3 regions of the Solibacillus sp. iso_87 genome follow, and region 1 is predicted to be linked to each of the others. Evidence: riboswitches for the same ligand, from Rfam matches in the RefSeq annotation. Region 1 holds a riboswitch; each other region holds the start of a gene.
The links. Region 1 has a riboswitch for S-adenosylmethionine ahead of AC0VXV_RS15330 (methionine ABC transporter ATP-binding protein). Riboswitches for the same ligand answer to the same signal wherever they lie in the genome.
Positions count from the first base shown of each region.

Region 2: linked by a shared signal. The riboswitch ahead of metA (homoserine O-acetyltransferase MetA) and the one ahead of AC0VXV_RS15330 (methionine ABC transporter ATP-binding protein) in region 1 are both predicted to bind S-adenosylmethionine.
Region 3: linked by a shared signal. The riboswitch ahead of AC0VXV_RS01825 (O-acetylhomoserine aminocarboxypropyltransferase/cysteine synthase family protein) and the one ahead of AC0VXV_RS15330 (methionine ABC transporter ATP-binding protein) in region 1 are both predicted to bind S-adenosylmethionine.

Region 1 covers NZ_CM149656.1:2,983,283-2,987,543, forward strand. The annotation lists gene AC0VXV_RS15320 (MetQ/NlpA family ABC transporter substrate-binding protein) at 1-740, opposite strand, end outside; gene AC0VXV_RS15325 (methionine ABC transporter permease) at 893-1,561, opposite strand; gene AC0VXV_RS15330 (methionine ABC transporter ATP-binding protein) at 1,554-2,582, opposite strand; SAM riboswitch class I at 2,728-2,830, opposite strand; gene AC0VXV_RS15335 (thioredoxin family protein) at 2,892-3,194, opposite strand; gene AC0VXV_RS15340 (toprim domain-containing protein) at 3,202-3,528, opposite strand; gene gcvH (glycine cleavage system protein GcvH) at 3,618-3,998, opposite strand; gene AC0VXV_RS15350 (arsenate reductase family protein) at 4,079-4,261, opposite strand, start outside.
Region 2 covers NZ_CM149656.1:1,902,578-1,906,838, forward strand. The annotation lists gene AC0VXV_RS09490 (DEAD/DEAH box helicase) at 1-1,690, shown strand, start outside; gene AC0VXV_RS09495 (nucleoside-diphosphate sugar epimerase) at 1,706-2,458, shown strand; SAM riboswitch class I at 2,522-2,629, shown strand; gene metA (homoserine O-acetyltransferase MetA) at 2,784-3,725, shown strand; gene AC0VXV_RS09505 (ABC transporter ATP-binding protein) at 3,776-4,261, opposite strand, start outside.
Region 3 covers NZ_CM149656.1:361,264-365,524, reverse strand. The annotation lists gene AC0VXV_RS01830 (hypothetical protein) at 237-635, opposite strand; gene AC0VXV_RS01825 (O-acetylhomoserine aminocarboxypropyltransferase/cysteine synthase family protein) at 824-2,128, opposite strand; SAM riboswitch class I at 2,246-2,360, opposite strand; gene nfsA (oxygen-insensitive NADPH nitroreductase) at 2,602-3,336, shown strand; gene AC0VXV_RS01815 (hypothetical protein) at 3,381-4,261, opposite strand, start outside.

The sequences.
Region 1 (4,261 bases):
GAGCGTAATGCATCAATTAATGCTTTAATTTCTTTTGAATCTTCATCGCCAGATTTTACTGCAATAATGTTTACATATGGTGATTCGCTAGACTCGATTGCGATTGAATCTTCCAATGGGTTAATGCCGTTATCGATTGCGAAGTTTGAGTTGATCAATACCGCATCGCCTTCTTCATTTTCGTACATTTGCACTAATAATTCAGCTGCTGTGTCTGCATCGAATACGAAGTTTTTCGGATTATCTACGATGTCCTTTGTTTCTGCTTTTGTTTTATCAATACCTTCTGCTAATGTGATTAAACCTTGTGCTTCAAGTAATGAAAGCATACGGCCGTGGTCTGCTACTGAGTTAGAAAGTAAAATTGTTGCACCTTCAGGAAGTTCTTCTAAAGATGAATATTTTTTAGAGTATATACCGATTGGCTCGATATGAATACCGCCAGCATTTGCAAAGTCGTAATCGAAATCTGCTTTTTGTGCTTCGAAGTATGGAATGTGCTGGAAGTAGTTTGCATCTAAATCACCATTTTCTAAATCTTGGTTTGGAAGTACGTAATCCGTATAAGGTTCGATTTCCAGCTCAATACCTTGTTCCTCTAAAATTGGTTTAACTTTTTCAAGGATTACTGCGTGTGGTGTATTTGATGCACCAACTACTAATTTCTCATCTTCGCCGCCACATGCCGCTAAAGCAAGTACTGAAGCTCCTAAAATAACACTTGATAATAATTTCTTCATTTGTTTTACCTACCCTTTTTTAGTTTGTTCAGTTTATCGAAACAGTTTTTATATTCTGATTATTCATCTTGTAGACGCGCACTTTTTTAAAGTTTGCGTCCACATTGTTTCGATGCACCAATATTTATAATTACGGCCTTATTAGCCACTAACTATCGTTTGTCCACTCTTGCTGTAATGAAATCCCCAATATACTGGATGATGAATACGACAACTAAAATTAAAACTGTTGCCATTAATGTCACATCTGTCCGGTTACGCTGGAAACCGTCAAGGAATGCCAGGTTTCCTAAACCACCAGCACCGATAATGCCGGCCATTGCTGTATATCCTACTAACGCGACAGCTGTAACAGTAATACCAGAAATTAATGCCGGTAAGCTTTCCGGAATCAGCACTTTCCAAATAATCGTAGAAGTTTTCGCTCCCATTGAGCGGGCCGCTTCAATGACACCTTTATCAATTTCTCTTAATGCTATTAATACCATGCGCGCATAAAATGGTGCTGCCCCAATAATTAGCGCAGGTAATGCTGCATTGGCGCCACGGATTGTTCCTAGTAAAAACTTTGTGAACGGAATTAATAAAATAATTAAGACGATAAATGGAATCGAACGGAAAATATTTACGAGTGATCCTGTCAAAAAGTGTACAATTCTATTTGCCCATAATTGATTGTCGCTCGTTAAAAATAAGACTATCCCAATCAGAATTCCGAGTATAAATGTGATGACTGTCGCAACAGCCGTCATATACATTGTTTCATATGTTGCTTCGAGCATTTTACCCCAATCTACGTTCGGAAATAATTGATTAAACATGCTCAATCACCTCCGCCTGAATTTCTTGCTTCGCTAAAAAGCTCAATGCTTCCGCGACTGCTTTCGGCTCGCCATCGATATGAATAAATAATGTACCGAACGAACCGCCCGTTGTATTCGAGATTTTGCCATGCACTATATTTACAACTACGTCAAATTGCTTAATTATTTGTGAGATGACAGGCTGTTCTGTCGTTGCCGCGGCAAATGTTAATTTAGCGATTTTGCCTTCTGGATAATTAGCTAAAATCTGTTCAAGTAATGCTTGTGTTTCCTGTGTTTCACCAGAAGCTTGAGATACGAAGTTTTTCGTAATCGGTGCTTGAGGATGCTGGAACACTTGCAATACATCTCCCTGTTCCACTACTTTTCCGGCTTCCATAACAGCTACTCTGTTACAGATTTTACGGATAACATGCATTTCATGTGTAATGAGTACAATTGTAAGTCCGATGTTTTTATTAATATCAAGCAGCAATTCCAAAATCGAATCTGTTGTTTCAGGATCAAGCGCTGAAGTCGCTTCATCACATAAAAGCACTTCCGGATTGTTTGCCAACGCTCGTGCAATGCCGACACGCTGCTTTTGCCCGCCTGAAAGTTGAGAAGGATACGCTTTCCCTCTCCCTTTTAAACCAACAAGTTCAATTAGCTCTTGTACTCGCTTTTCACGATCACCTTTTGAAACACCCGCAATTTCAAGTGGAAATGCGATATTTTCTTCAACTGTACGTGACCAAAGCAGATTGAAGTGCTGGAAAATCATACTTATTTTTTGACGTGCTTCTCGTAATTTTGCCCCGGAAGCTTTTGCAATATCCTGGCCACCTACAATGACAGAACCTGTTGTCGGCTTTTCCAAACCGTTCAGCAAGCGAATCATTGTACTTTTACCGGCACCACTGTAGCCGATAATACCGTATATTTCTCCTTTGTTAATCGATAAGCTTACATTATCAACTGCTGTAAGTTTACCGTTTTTCGTGTTATACACTTTAGTAATATTTTGTATATCAATCATCAGTTGTACTCCTTCTAAGTCGAAATAACCTGCCTGCTATTTCAAAATCATCTTCTTTTTTCATCCAAAACCTCCGTTGAATAAAAAAAACCTTTCTACCACGACAAGTAGAAAGGTTTCACATATATTTATACGGTAAACCGTTCTCTCATCTTTCAAAGTTTAAACTTTGTGTGAATTGGCACCTTTGCGTAAACGCTGGTTGCCGGGCTTCATAGGGCACTTCCCTCCACCTCTCTTTATAAGAGTAACGTTATTAAGTTTTATTATTATGAATGTTACTTTATCACGACAAAGAGACTACGTCAATTACTTTTTTAATATTTCATACAAAAACGGTACGGATTTAAATGCATAAATCTTATTCGTTAGTTCTCCTTTGTCTGAAACGATTAAACAAGGTACACTTTCAATTTTCAATTCATATGGTAAATCCCCTAAATAATTGATATTTGCCATACCAAGAGGGAGATCTGGGAGTAATTTCTCAATTACATCCAACATTTTTTCCGACACTTCACATGTGCCGCACATAGGCGTATATAAGAAAAACGCTGTCTGATCGTGCTGTTGTACATTCTGTTCCCACTGCTGTTTCGTCCATTGTTCCATTATACTGTCATCCTTCTTTTACTAAAAATTTTGCCTGTAGTAAAATATCCTTTAAGATTTTAGTAGGTGTTTTTTCTACTTCTACATATTCGTGAGGTATGATAAGCTGTGTCGCTTCGGGATATGCACGGTTCATCAGTTTACGTAACTTTTCACCGTTTTTATCTGCATCAAACATCGTGATAATTTCATCTTGCTCATATTCTTCCAATAAATCAATCAAATTGACTTCGCTTATTGTGCCATTTGTACAAATAATCGTCACGTCCTCAGCTAATATCGGGAGTAATCTCAATTTATCGGCACGACCTTCTACAACGATACACTTTCCCATCCTTACACGCTTCCTTTCATCCGTCACATTATATATAGAATAACAAAAAAACACTAAAACCTTTAATTAGAAGGCTTTAGTGTTCCAGATTATTGTTCGATTAAAGCAGTGTAAGCGTCTGAATCTAATAATTCATCAACTTCTGCTTCACTTGTTAACTCAACAGTAACCATCCATGCATTACCGTATGGAGATTCATTTACGTATTCTGGATTGTCCAATAATTCTTCGTTGATTGCTACAACTTTACCTGAAAGTGGTGCATATAGTTCAGAAACTGTTTTAACAGACTCTACACTACCGAAAGGCTGATCCTTTGAAATTTCATCGCCTACTTCAGGTAACTCTACGAATACGATATCGCCTAATTCAGACTGTGCGAAATCTGTAATACCGATTGTCGCTTTACCGTCTTCAATTTTAACCCACTCATGCTCTTTTGAATAACGTAATTCTTTAGGTGTGCTCATTCGAAAACCTCCATGTTATATGTAGTACATTCAAGTTCATTTTGCCATATTTCGTTCGGAAATACAATGTGAATAACTGTTTATTTCCAAGTTTCTAAGAAGTCAGACTCCTTAAATCCTAAAGTTAATTTTTTACCATCTGTAACGATTGGTCGCTTAATTAACATACCATCCGATGCTAACAGCTCTAATTGCTCATCTTCAGACATTGTAGGTAATTTATCTTTTAGGCCTAATTCACGATATTTCACGCCAGATGTATT
Region 2 (4,261 bases), 1.1 Mb from region 1:
GGGGATTCATTTGCGCATGCAATATATCGAGCAGCTGAACAATAAATATATGGATGCGATACGTGAAACGGTGCTTATTTTCGAAAAGCTGAAAGAGGAAATCATTCTTCAGTTTAAAGAACAAAATGATGTCAAAGCACAGCACCTTCAGCAGCTCGAAGAAGAGGCAACAGCGGTGAAATCCCAAATGGATGCGATCAATGAAAAAATCGATCCATCGATTACGCTGAACCATTCCACAGATGAGCTGGAAGAACTGCTCGCAACAAATGAACTGGATCAGATGAAAACTGAAACACAGCACCAAAACCGTGAAAAAGTGGAACTACAACTGAACAAAAAAGCGGAAGAGCTGGCAGTTTTAAATGAACAGATTGCCCTTGGTACTGAGACTGTAGAACAGTTAACAGTGCGCTTTAAAGGAATCAACAGCGAAGGCGTCCAGCTTGAAAAACGCCGGACAGAACTCGAACAGCTGACAAAACTGAACCCTGAGCAGGCGATCATTGAAGTAAACGAAAAGATTACACTTCTTACAGAAAAGATCGAGACGCTTGAAGTGAAAATTAGTTTGCTTCCGGTAACGGCAGAACTTCAAAATGAATGGCACGGTTTACTGAAAAATGCCAATGCCCATGACTTGGACGAAATCCGCAAATTGTATGTGAAACATGCCAATGTGATCGGCACAACTTGTGTTGCATCGGCAAATAAAGAGTTTATGGACAACTATCCGACATTTGATGTCGTTATTATTGATGAAGTTTCGAAAGCAACACCACCGGAACTGTTACTGCCGATGTTAAAAGGCGCAAAAATTATTTTAGTTGGGGACCATCACCAGTTGCCGCCGCTTGTAGGCGATGCGACATTTGAAGAGACATTGGAGCAAGTTGTGAAGGAAAGTACAACATTTGAAGAAAAACGGGAGCTTGAAAAGTTACTGGAAGAATCATTGTTTGAACGTCTTTATAACAATTTGCCGTCCCAAAACAAAACGATGCTCGCCCTTCAATACCGTATGCATAAAAATATTATGTCAACTATTACACCGTTCTACGAAAATGAATCCGAACAGCTGCAATGTGGTTTGGAAGATTCGGATGCCGTACGCGATCATTTCCTTGAAACTTCAAAAATTACACGAAACCACCATTTACTATGGCTTGATATTCCGAACGCCAAGCCGTATTTTGAAGAGCGTATGAAGGAAGGTTCGAGTTTATTCAATTTAGCTGAGCTGGAACAGATTAAACAGCAGCTGCTAGAATTGAATGCCGCAACAGAACAGGCGAAAGCACAAGGGCTGATTCCGCAAGACGCATTAAAATCGGTAGGTGTTATTTCATTCTACGCGGAGCAGGTGAAGCGCATCAATCGTCTGATTGAACAGGAAATCAGTGTACCGCATTTACACATCCGTACAGGATCTGTCGATAAATTCCAAGGGATGGAGATGGATGTGATTATCGTCAGTTTGGTGCGGAATCATGACAATGAGCGTGGAGAAATCGGGTTTGCGAAAGATTACCGACGCTTGAATGTTGCATTATCACGCGCACGGGAACTGCTCATTATGGTCGGCAGTACGGAAATGTTTACAAAGCGTCCAAAGAGCGCGAAAACACGGGATATGTATGCCCATGTATTAACGACAGCAAAAGAGCAGGACGGCTATTTTGCTGTGTAGAAACAGGGGGATTGAATGGACTTACAAAATACAGTGATACAACTGCAGAAAGAACTCATCCAAAACCCGTCCATTGAAATCAAAAAGCAAATCCAATATGCCATTCCGATTCACACATTGGAAGTGAAATATCATCCGGTAATGCGCAATGCCATGGATATTTTAATGAAGATGATGCTCATTTCATTTGAGAAGGCGAAGCTGAAAAATGTAGAGCTTTTAGCTGAAATTTTATTGGTGGAACCGTTATTTATTCATGATTTGACGAATAAAATGTTACGACTGGGCATGATTGTGAAGGAACAGGAATTTGCACTTACTGCTAAAGGAAAAGCACAGCTGGAATCGGGCATTTTTGAAGAGGAACTTGAAGAAACAAGTTATTTTATTCAATACAGCCCGATTCATGAAAAGCCTTTGGAGGGCAATCTGGAGGAATTTGCGGATTTGGAAGAGTTTCCGGAGCCTTTTCCGACAATCGAAACAGAAGAAATCGAAGCGATTGAAGAGACGGTGCTGATTGAGTTCATTCAACAGCAACTTTCCGAACAACCGGTGGCAGATGATGAAGTACCGCACTATATTACAAGTGTTGTTTCAACGGAATCGATCCAGATTAATGATATACCGGTCCTATGTTTTTTACTGTTCGACCAAAAAGAAAACAGGCATTTTGTACGGGTATACAATACTTTGACACGTGTTTGGGATGAACGGCTGGAGACAATCTTATTTACTATAGAAAAAGAGCAGCTGCAGGAAGAGTAAAATAATATTTTTGGAATTATTGCAAAATTACAAAGTACATGATACACTAATGACAATTTAATAGTCTTATCAAGAGAAGCGGAGGGACTTGGCCTTATGATGCTTCAGCAACCTCTAGTCCAACTAGAAAGGTGCTACTTCCAGCAAGGTGTTGACCTTGGCAGATAAGAACGGGTAAAAGCCCCTCTCAATTCTGTTTTGCTGGAGTGAGAGGGGCTTTTTATATTGTTCTGGAACGGTTCGTATCGCTCGTAAAACAATGCATTGCCTGAACACGACAGATTATTAAAAGTTTATTGAAATAGTTTATGAGGGGGAAAGTGGAATGCCGATTAATATTCCGAAACATTTACCGGCGGGTGAACTGCTTAGAAAAGAGAAGATTTTCGTTATGGAGGAAGACCGTGCGAAAACGCAACAAATTCGACCGTTAAATATTTTAGTGTTTAATTTAATGCCTGAAAAAGAGAAAACCGAACTGCAATTGCTGCGCTTACTCGGTAATACTCCGTTACAGGTAGATGTGACATTTTTAAACACGGCTACATACGAATCAAAAAATGTCTCCAAATCGCATTTAGATACTTTTTACCGGACGTTTGACCAAGTGAAGCACCGTCGTTTTGATGGACTGATTATTACAGGAGCGCCAGTAGAGAAAATGGATTTTGAGGATGTAGGTTACTGGAATGAAATTACGCATGTGATGGACTGGGCAAATGAACATGTCACTTCAATCATGTATATATGTTGGGGCGCTCAAGCTGCCCTGTATCACCATTTTGGCATTGGAAAATTCGAATTGCCGAAAAAGTGCTCCGGTGTTTATTCCCATGTAATCACGGATTTAACAGTAGATTTAGTAAGGGGCTTCAGTGATGAGTATGTGGCACCTCATTCACGTCATACATCGGTTTCGATTGATGAAGTGAGGGCACATCCTGACTTGCGTTTACTAAGCTATTCGGATGATGCGGGCGTGTTTATCGTTCAATCGAAAAACAATAAACATATAATGATTACAGGGCATCTGGAATATGATGCAACGACATTATCAGATGAGTACTTCCGCGATGTTGAGAAGGATCCGGACAATACGGAAATCCCAATCAATTATTTCCCGAATAACGACCCGCTGCAGTCACCGAAAAATGTTTGGCGTGCCCATTCGCATCTGTTGTTCTACAACTGGCTGAACTACTACGTATACCAAGAAACACCGTATGAATGGCATTACGTCGATGAAAATATTGAATATCATATTTAATGCTTATAAATGAAATGAACCAGCAAGAGACGGACTCCTGCTGGTTCGTTTTATTTAATTGCGACCCAGGCACGTTCGCGTTCAATCTGCAAACTGATTTCCCGCCCGAAGAAATCGCTTAATAATTCGTCTGTTAAAACAACTTCGCGTGCATTGGCTTCGACATTTTTTCCGTCTTTCATTAAAAGCACATGGCTAAAACAAGGCAGAATTTCTTCTACATGGTGCGTTACATAAATAAGGGTAGGGCCGTTTTCTGCTTCAGCAATCTGTTCAATCGTTTGCAGCAAGTTTTCCCGTTCGATCAAGTCCAGACCGCCACACGGCTCATCCAATATTAAAATTTCCGGATCTGCCATAATGGCCCTTGCTATTTGAACACGCTGGCGTTCACCTTGTGACAAATGCTCGAATGATTTATTCGCTAAATGGTCACAGTGAAAATGCTTCATAATTGAAACCGCATGATCAATTTCTTCTTCCGTCACATCATTGAAGAGACGAAGGGCACCGAATTTGCCGCTGAGCACGATTTC
Region 3 (4,261 bases), 1.3 Mb from region 1:
AATAACCCGCACCAATGTTCTAATAAAAACGTTACCACCGTTTCAGCACCCGTTTTTTGCCTTCAAAAATGCATACCCAAACCCCAAGTTCATCCAAATTCTAATAACATCACCATTTCTTCTAATATCCCCAAAACTTCTTCTAATAACCGTTTCTATTCTTCTAATAAACGGCATACACCGTAAAAAAAATAAAAAACACTAGCAAGGGGGCTCGCTAGTGTTCCGGAATTATTTTATACTGCCACGTTTATATCATTGTATGCCCGTAAACGATATGCAGTTAAAATCTTGGTCATGACGATTTCCTCTTTTGCCGAGTAGTTAGGGACCGCGTATGGGCGCTCCACTAACTGAAATTCACCATATTTTAAGAACCATTCTCTGGCTGGCGATAAAATATGGGCTGTACCATGAATTTTGTATTCTTCGGCAACTTCTTTTATAACATAACCCGCTGTGGCATGATCGTGAGCTTGTTCTGAGAAAGCACTGTGTCCAAAAACATGCTGCCACATAGTATTCACATCCGCCAAAATTTGCTGGATCGCGCAAGCGTTCACAAATTCCTTTACGTCATTTAGTTCATAAATAATATAGGCAGCAACGTTTTGTGCACTGTATACTTTCCCCATGTTGAACAACTCCTTTTCTTCCAATGATGCTGCAACATCACTTTAAATTTTTTCCGGTTGGTAATATTATTATTCCAATTGTATTACTCGGTATTACATTTGTCAATAAAACTTATGAAAATAGTAGGAATTAATTTTCTGAAAGTTACTTAGCTTCTCGAATGGGAAAAGCTAAGCCTTTTTAAGTTTTATGCGTTTGTTTCTGCGCCTACTTCAATCGCAACTTTCGCTAATGCCTGCTCTAAATCTGCGATAATATCTTCTGCTGCTTCTAACCCGATCGATAAGCGAATGAGCTCTTCCGATACGCCGGCAGTTTTTAATTCTTCCGCAGATAACTGTTGGTGCGTTGTACTTGCAGGGTGGATAATCAACGAACGGGCATCCCCAACGTTTGCTACATGTGAGAACAATTTCACGTTATCAATTACTTGACGCCCTGCTTCACGTTCGCCTTTAATGCCGAACGTAATAATTGATCCGAAGCCGTTTTTCAAATACTTCTTCGCTAAATCATGTGTCGCAAAATCTTCAAAGCCGTTGTAATTTACGTATTCCACAAATGGGTGGTTTCTTAAATACTCGGCAACTTTTTGTGTGTTTTCATTGTGACGGACAATACGCAAATGAAGCGTTTCAAGTCCTTGCAGGAAGTTAAATGCCGCGTCAGCAGATAATGTTGGACCAAAATCACGCAATAGTTGAACACGAAGCTTTGTCGCAAATGCAGCGCCTGCTGTGTCAATTCCGTAGCGTAGACCATGGTAAGAAGTATCCGGTTCTGTAAATCCTGGATGTCTTCCTTGCGTCCAGTCAAACTTCCCGGCATCAACGACAATTCCGCCGATTGTCGTTCCATGACCGCCAATCCACTTTGTTGCAGAATGAATGACAACATCCGCGCCGAATTCGATCGGATTACTTCCGTACGGGGAAGCAAATGTGCTGTCGATTAATAAAGGAAGACCGTTGTCATGAGCGATGTTTGCTACCGCTTCAATATCCAGTACTTTCAAGCTTGGATTTCCGATAATTTCAGCGAAGATCGCCTTCGTTTTATCCGTGATTGCCTCTTGGAAGTTTGCAGGATCTGATTCATCCACAAATTTTACTGTAATACCGTAGCGAGGCAATGTAGTTGCGAATAAATTGTAAGTCCCACCGTAAAGTGAACCTGCCGCAACAATTTCATCCCCTGCACCGGCTACGTTTAAAATCGAAAATGCCACTGCTGCTGCGCCAGATGAAAGCCCTACTGCAGCTGTGCCCCCTTCTAATAAAGCAACCCGTTCTTCAAATGCCCCGACAGTCGGGTTCATAATACGAGAATAAATATTTCCTGTTTCCTGTAATGCAAATAGACGTTGCGCATGAGCTGTGTCGTTAAATGCATAGGCCGTTGTACGGTAAACCGGAACTGCGATTGCCCCTGTTTCCGGGTCTGGCTTTTGACCCCCGTGTAATAATAAAGTTTCTGGTCTTAAATTTGTCATTTTATTACCCCCAAAAATTTAATCGATGGTGAAATCGGTGTTTTTTGAGGAGGATTTTTTAAATGAAAAAAACCCTCTTCAGTTAAGAAGAGGGTTGCGCATGAGCAAGTTTGCCTCCTCTTATCTTTCAAAATGATTGTCCATTTTGTAGGATTTAGCACCTTAGTCAGTTCATCACTTACTGGTTGCCGGGCATCTCAGGGCCTATTCCCTCCGCCGCTCTTGATAAGAGTTATGTGATTTGTGTTCCATCGTTGAGTCTCAGTATAAAACATACTAATCCGATATGTCAACACAAAAAATTAAAATTTTCAGATTTCTATTCTGATTACTCTTATCTGTATTTAACGATATGCAAAAATCTCCTCCCTATGAATTGAACAGACGCTAATAATCGACTTCAAGTAAAATATTGACTAAAATAAGGTTGAAGGATATACAAGTTACTTATTACATAAAAGGGAGATGTTCACGTGAATACTAAAGAATTATTACGCAGTCATACATCTGTTCGTAAATATACAGGTGAGGAAATTTCAAAAGAAACAGTCATCGATTTAATCGAAACAGCGCAAATGGCGGCAAGTTCGCATTTTGTACAGGCATACAGTGTCATCTGGGTAACGGATGAAGAAAAGAAAACGAAGCTTGGTGAACTGTCTAAAAACGAATTCCAGTTCAAAACAGCGGGTGCCTCTTTCTTGTTTTGCGTAGATTTCAAACGTCTGCAAGTAGCAGGTCAAAAGCACGGGGTCGATATTTCTGCTGACACGGCTGAAAACGTACTTGTAGGGGTAGCAGATGTTGCATTATTTGCCCAAAACTTCGTTATTGCAGCTGAATCAATGGGTTACGGCATTTGCTATATCGGTGGTGCCCGTACAAATCCTAAGGAAATCAGCGAGCTGTTCAATTTACCGCAATACGTTTTCCCATTATTTGCGATGACAATCGGTACACCGACAAAACGCAATGAAACAAAGCCGCGTTTACCGGTAGCTGCAGTATTGCATGAAAATGGTTATGACGTTGATAAATACGAGACGCTTCTAGAGGAATACGATGGAATTATGGAAGATTATTATAACAGCCGTTCTTCAAATCAGAAGACGGCAACATGGACGAAACAAATGGCTGATTACTTAGTTGAACAAAACCGTCCTCATATTAAAGAGTTCCTTGCTTCACAAGGCTTTACTTGGAAGTAAGCTAATAAAAAGGAGCATGCCGCAAAATGGCATACTCCTTTTGTTTATTTCAACCCTTCAATCTGTAATGCTTTTACAGGCTGGAAATCTTCTCCTGTTTTCGCATACGTAATCGTCGCCTGGTCACCTTCTTGCAAGTAAATCGCAAATGGTGCAACTTCTGTAGAAACGATGAAGTTTTCACCTGTGTTCGCCAGGAATGATACAATTGTGAAATCACCTACACGCTCTTTATAAACACGCACGACTTTTACCGTTGCCTTAGCTTCTTCGGCATTCGAAGTACCGTCTACCGTACTTCCGCCACGGCTTAGCGCTGTTTTATAAAGTCTTAACGCTTCATTTGGTGTTGTACCAAATGCCGAAATTTCAGGATTTGCTGCAGACACGATGAAGTAATTTTGCAGGAATCCGTTCGCATCAAGTACAGCTGACAGCCAGCTCGCTTCACCGTAGAAATTGTAAAGGATCGGCATTTCGCCTTCCCATTCTTTTTCAATAAATTTTTTCTCGATAATTTCAAGAGCCCCTTGTGAATCCATATAGGACTCTTCCAGATTTCCGGTATAGTATGTTGCTTCACCAGTACGTGCATGCGTTAATGCATAACCAAGCATCGAGTCAACGCCCTCTTTTGGACTTGTAAAATCAGTGAAATAATACATTTCCCCGTCTTCCATAAAGACCGGGCTTACATTTGCTTCCGTACCTTCATCACTCGGCAACTTAACATCCTTTTTGCCGACAAGACTATTCCAGAAGCCATGAACATAGTTACCATAATAACTGTTTTGCAAACTTACTGTTTCCGGTGATACAGCACCGTCAATAAATGCCGGTACATCTGCAATCGCAATTTTCTCTGTTGCACCCGTCTCCGCATCAACAAGCACAACCCCTTTTACATCAAAGCCGTTACGTGCCG